One region of the Bifidobacterium sp. RTP21102st3_E2_RTP21102_210122 genome, then DNA from elsewhere that is predicted to be linked to it. Evidence: riboswitches for the same ligand, from Rfam matches in the RefSeq annotation. Region 1 holds a riboswitch; the other holds the start of a gene.
The links. A riboswitch is a leader RNA that binds a small molecule or an ion and turns the genes downstream of it on or off. The one in region 1 is predicted to bind thiamine pyrophosphate.
Positions count from the first base shown of each region.

Region 2: linked by a shared signal. The riboswitch ahead of thiS (sulfur carrier protein ThiS) and the one ahead of AB5287_RS06480 (nucleobase:cation symporter-2 family protein) in region 1 are both predicted to bind thiamine pyrophosphate.

Region 1 is NZ_JBCPAN010000004.1:164,883-168,020, forward strand. It holds gene AB5287_RS06470 (DnaJ C-terminal domain-containing protein) at 1-12, shown strand, start outside; gene AB5287_RS06475 (heat shock protein transcriptional repressor HspR) at 27-614, shown strand; TPP riboswitch at 746-842, shown strand; gene AB5287_RS06480 (nucleobase:cation symporter-2 family protein) at 890-2,242, shown strand; gene AB5287_RS06485 (coenzyme F390 synthetase) at 2,279-3,138, shown strand, end outside.
Region 2 is NZ_JBCPAN010000002.1:335,374-338,511, reverse strand. It holds gene thiF (thiazole biosynthesis adenylyltransferase ThiF) at 1-438, opposite strand, end outside; gene AB5287_RS03420 (thiazole synthase) at 515-1,384, opposite strand; gene thiS (sulfur carrier protein ThiS) at 1,396-1,590, opposite strand; TPP riboswitch at 1,765-1,868, opposite strand; gene argH (argininosuccinate lyase) at 1,939-3,138, opposite strand, start outside.

The DNA of each region.
Region 1 (3,138 bases):
CTCAGCCTGTAATCAGGAGGTGAACAATGGCGCGGTTAGCCAACCAGATGAAGCAGTTGTACGCGATGTGCGCAACCGCGCTCGTGATGGGCAGGGCCGATCTCGACGGAGCCGATGACGTCGGCTTCGACATCGAACTGCCCATCTTCACCGTCGGCCAGACCGCCGAGTTGGCCAACATTCACCCCCAGACCCTCCGTCAGTACGACCGCCTCGGTTTGGTTCGTCCGCAGCGCACCGATGGCGGCGCACGCCGCTACTGCCTGCGCGACATTGCCCGCCTGACCCGAGCTCAGCGCCTGAGCCAGGATGAGGGCATCAATCTTTCCGGTATCGCGCGCATTTTGGTCCTCGAAGAAGAGAATCGCCAACTGCGCCGCGAAGTCAAACGCATGCAAACCGGCGACCAGGAGAGCGTTTTCGCCGCAGGCCGTGACGGCAATATCGTGGAGGTACAACGCTCCAACCGCGCCCGCCTCTGGCGCAACGCCATCCGCCGCGAAACCCGCGAACTGCCCGGCCGCGATACTGCCGCCGATATCGCTGCCGGCGCCACCGGCGACTCCAACTACACTCCCGCCGACTCCAAGTCCATGGTCCTGTGGGGTTGGTGAGTCTGGCCGCATTGCTTCGATTCCTTCTCCATTCGTAAAACTGTTTGTTATCTCACATCGGGCAGCTGCCGAAAAAAAGCACGAATCTTCTTGACGGAGATGTCAAGGTTTGTTACGGTGACGTGCGAAAACCGATTCGTAAGGGGTGCTTTAGGCTGAGACGGTATGTGCCGAACCCTTCGAACCTGTGAGCTAACACTCGCGTAGGGAATGCGACGGTTGAACTCCTCTGTTCGGCTCGGCATCCCATATGCGCGTTGAGAGAGAGGAAGCGTATGTCAATACGCAAGGAGCTGACCGCCCAGAACGTACTGCTGGGTTTCCAGCATGTGCTTGTTTCCAACGTCTGGCTTGATCCGGTGTTTGTGGCCGGAGCAATCGGCTTACCTATTGCCCTGTCGTCGAACATGATTAACGCCATCTTCATCGTCTCTGGTCTGGTCACTTTGATTCAGGCCACTCGGCTGGTTCGCCTGCCGGTGGTGCAGGGGCCGTCAGCTGCGTTTGACGCGTTGATGATCGCGGCAGGTACGGCCGGCATGCTGGGGGCGGCGAGTTCGTCCATTCTCATCGCTTCGCTTGTGTTCCTGTTGCTGTGCCTGACCGGTGTGATAGAGCGGATGCGGTTCCTGTTCTCTCCGATGATTTCGGGCGTGGTCATCTTTATGGTCGGTGTCTCGCTGTCTGGATTCACGCTGAGCGAGTTTCTAGGCGGGGCTCCCGGCGACAAGACGTTCGCCGATCCGCACATCCTGACCGTGTCGATTCTGACCACGGCGATTGTGCTTGTCCTGTCGTTGCTCGGCAAGGGCCTGCTCAAGTCGTTCTCATTCCTCATCGCGCTCGTCGTCGGCACCGTGGTCGCCGCAGCGTTTGGCATGGTGGACTTCTCTCCTGTGGCATCCAAGGGATGGTTGGGCCTGCCGACCTTCCTGCCCTACGGTCCGTTCACATTTGACTGGAAGATCTTCATCCCGTTCTTCATCGCCTACATGGTTGCCGTCATGGAAGCTCTCGGCGTCTATCAGGCGGCTTCTGAGATTCAGGGCACGCCCCTCGAACGCAAGCAGGTGCGCTACGGTCTTGCCGGCGAGGCGGCCGGTTCAGCCATTTCCTCGCTGATTGGTGGATTCACCACCACCGCCTACCCGCAAAATGTCGGCCTGCTCAACCTGACCGGCGAAGGCAAGTTGCGCACGCGCACGCCTGTGATCATCGCCGCTGTGCTGTTGCTGATTCTGGGCTTCGTGCCAAAGGCGGGCGCGTTGCTGTCCGTCATTCCCTCGGCAGTCGTCGGAGGCATTTTCCTGCCGGCTGCGGCCAGCCTAATCGTGACCGGCCTGCGCGCCCTGCGCAAGGTCGCTGATGACGAGCGCCGTCAAACGGTCATCGGCATGTCTCTGTTGCTCGGCATCGCCCTGCCCAAGGCGCTCTCCGGCCTGACCGGCGGCGCAAGCGTGTTCTTTGGCAACAACATCATGGTCGGTGTATTCAGCGCCATCATTCTCAATGCGCTTTTCGTCGCTCTTCCGGATTTGGTGGCGAAGCATCGTGCGCCGGCGTCCGTGGATGTTCCAGCAGCCGATCCGGCGGATGGGACTGGCGCTGCGGCGTACGATGAACGATAATGCTGGTTGATATTGGATATTGACAGGAGCGATGCAATGACTGATGTGATGGATGACGCGCGTCGTATCAAGCGCGGGATTCTGGATTTTATCCATACCTATGGCTGTGAGCAGGCCCCGGAAGAGGCGTTTGGTGCGTTGGCGCGCGACGTGTTCATCTATCAGTACACGTATGATCTGCCGTACCGTCGTTACTGCGCGGCTAAACGCGTCACCCCCGCAACGCTCAAGGATTGGCGGGAGATTCCGCCGATGCCGGTGGACGGGTTCAAGCACCTTGACCTTTCGACCATACCGACCGAGCAGTGCAAAGCCGTATTCATGACGAGCGGAACCACGCATGGCGGCAAGATGCGTGGGCGCAACTTCCACCCCGATCTTGAGGTGTGGGATGAATCAATGATTGTGCCGTTCCGTCATTTCATCATGCCGGATCGAGAGCGTATCCGCATCGCCGTGATTTCGCCGGCATGGGACATGAACCAGAACTCCTCCCTGTCGCGCTACCTTACCAAGGCCGTGGAGTGCTGCGGCAGCGAAGGCAGCGGTGTGTTCTTCGACGAGCATGGACTCAAGTTCGATGAAATCATCGCCTTCCTTAACCGTGCGGTGTCTGACGGTGAACCGGTGATGCTGATGGGTGTCTCGTCGTCCTATCTGTATCTGCTCGATTACCTGCATGAGCATGATCTGACGTTCGCGCTGGCCCCCGATAGCCGGTTGTTCGACACTGGCGGCTTCAAGAGCACTAAGCGCGACATCACCGAAGACCAGATGCTTGATGAGCTGGAACAGACACTGGGGGTGCCGCGCCACCACTGTGTCAACATGTATGGCATGACCGAGTTGAGCTCGCAGATCTATGACCAAAATATTCTGTCGTGGTATACGGATGG
Region 2 (3,138 bases), on a different contig from region 1:
CTTGCCGGCCAGCACGCAGGCGTCATTGATGAGGAATTTTGCGGCGAAGTTGTCGGTGGCATCGATCACCAGATCGTACGGTTCGATGAGGCCGGCGATGTTGCTCGCGTCGACGAGCTCGTAGTAGGTATCAACCGTCACATCCGGGTTGAGCGCGCGGATGGCTGTGGCCGCGGATTCCACTTTGGGCGCTCCGACACGTGCAGTGGTATGGATGATTTGGCGTTGCAGATTGCTCATATCCACCACATCGCCGTCCACCAGTCCGATATGGCCGACGCCGGCCGCCGCCAGATACAGGGCGGCCGGAGAACCAAGACCGCCCGCTCCGATGATGAGCACGCTGGAGGCCAGCAACCGCTTTTGCCCTTTGACCCCCACACCCTTCAAAATCAGATGGCGCGCGTACCGCTCCACCTGTTCATCAGTCAATGCCATGTTTTCTCCATGTTTCCATCTCCCCTCAGTCCGCTACGCGGCCAGCTCCCCTCAGAGAGGGGAGCTAATAAAAGTGTCAGTGCAAATACCCCGTAGTCGGGCTGGACGGCACAGCCTGTCCCTCGGTCACTTTGCCAAGGCCAGACAAATACGCCGCACGACCAGCATCGATGGCGTGCTTGAACGCCTCAGCCATCAGCGGGATATTGCCAGCAGAGGCAACGGCCGTGTACGCCATCACCGCATCCGCACCCATCTCCATCGCATCGCAGGCCTGGCTCGGACGGCCGATACCAGCGTCGATGATGACCGGCACATGCGCGTTGGCGATGATGATTTCGATGAAGTCACGCATGCGCAGGCCCATATTGGAGCCGATCAACGAACCGAGCGGCATAACGGCAGCGGCACCGGCCTCCTCCAGCTGACGGGCCGCAATCGGGTCCGGGAACATGTAGGGCATGACCACGAAGCCTTCCTTGGCCAGCATTTCGGTGGCTCGGATGGTTTCGGCGTTGTCCGGCAAGAGGTACTTGGTCTCGTGTTCGATTTCGACCTTGACGAAGTCGGTGTGGCACACTTCGCGTGCCAGTCGGGCGATACGCACGGCTTCCTCGGCGTTGCGCGCACCGGAGGTGTTGGGCAGCAGCGTAATGCCTTCGGGAATGTAGTCGAGCACGCTGTTCTCGGTGGTCTGCGCGCGGCGCAGTGCCATGGTGACGATTTGCGTGCCTGCATGTTCGACCGTAGCCTTGATGAGGTTCAGGTCGTAGCGGCCGGAGCCCAGAATGAATCGCGACTGGAACTCGTGACCGCCCAGGTTCAGCGGCTTGTCTTCCACCGGGAGAATCGGCGCGGCGGTGCCGACCGGATTGGTGACGGCGGGCTGCGGCGGCAGCGGAGTCGCCTCAACAGATGCTTCAGTAACCGGATTAATATTGCTCATAGCTTTTCCTTTCATCCACCCTGTACAAACTGCACAATTTCCATGACGCACTGGTCGTCGAGCATGGCGTCGGCACGCTTATCGCGCGGGATAATCTCACCATTGAGTTCGATGGCCACACGCTCGGCGCGGAATCCGTGCGCTTCGAGATAATCGGCGACGCTGACCGGCGTCTCGAGCGTGACCTGCTCTCCGTTGACCTGCATAATATCCTTTCAGATAGTAAAAAAGGGTGCACGAAACGAACCGTACCTTAAGTGGTGCGCCCATTCATGAACCCAATCATGCGACCGTTCGACCGCTGTGATGTATTGGCTCCATCACGACCGTCTCACGGCTGAATTATGCAAACGGAATGAAAGCTGTATCGGAGAACCCGGCAAATCTGCGACAACGATTCCTTACGGCGGCATGACCCGCGTCAAGTTCCCCGGTCGAAGTCTGGCGACTTCCTCTCAGCCTCACGGCTCCCGTTCGTTACGGTTTCTCAGTGTATGCCGTTGCAGTGACAACAACAAAATAGAGCTCCCTCATCAGAGGGAGCTTCATTGGGACTAGAACGTGCCGGGGGCTTTGTAGGCGGAGCCATCCGACGTGGATGCGGGGAAGAGCTTGAGTTCTTCGACCTCGGCCTTGGCGTCGGCGATCTGCTCGCGCACGCGACCGTAAGCGGTGCCGCCCTTGCCGTTGCGGGAGTCGACCGAACCGTGGCTGGAGAGCACTTCGCGTACTCCCGGAGCCTTGTCGGCCGGCAGGAACGCGGCGAAGGTCTCGATGAAGTCATTGTCGGTCAGATCCCACAGTTCCTGGCCGCGGCCTTCGGCGAGCTTGACGCAGGCACCAGAGAGCTCGTGCGCGTGGCGGAACGGCACCCCGTTCTTGACGAGCCATTCGGCGATGTCGGTGGCCAGCGCGAAGCCGGTCGGAGCTTCCTCTTCCAGGCGGTCGCCGTCGAAGTGCATGGTCCTGACCATGCCGGTGAAGGCGGGCAGCAGCACTTCGAGCGTATCGACCTGGTCGAACACGGCCTCCTTGTCTTCCTGCAGATCGCGAGCGTAGGCGGTGGGCAGGCCCTTCAGGGTGGCCAGCAGGCCGGTCAGATCGCCGATGAGTCGGCCGGACTTGCCGCGGGCGAGCTCGGCGATATCCGGGTTCTTCTTCTGCGGCATGATGGAGGAGCCGGTGGAATAGCCGTCGTCGAGCTTGACGAAGGCGAACTCCTGGGTGTTCCAGATGATGATCTCCTCGGACAGGCGGGAGATGTCCACGCCGGTCATGGCGGCCACGAACGCGAATTCGGCCACGAGATCACGTGCGGCGGTGCCATCGATGGAGTTGTCGGTCACGCGGGAGAAGCCGAGCTCACGCGCCACGGCCTCCGGGTCGAGGCCGAGCGTGTTGCCGGCCAGTGCGCCGGAGCCGTACGGGGAGGCGTTGATGCGCTTGTCCCAGTCGATCAGTCGCTGCACGTCGCGAATCAGCGGCCAAGCGTGGGCCATGAGCTGGTGCGCGAGCAGCACGGGCTGGGCGTGCTGCATGTGGGTGCGGCCCGGCATCACGGTGCGGCCGGCCTTTTCGCTCTGCTCGATCAGGGCGTTGACGAGGTCAAGCAGGAGTCCGGCGATTACGCGGGAGTGACGGCGCAACCACATGCGAATCAGGCAGGCGATCTGGTCGTTGCGGGAACGGCCGGCCCTGAGCTTGCCGCCGAGTTCATCACCGGCAATGTCAATCAGACCGCGTTCGAGGGCGGT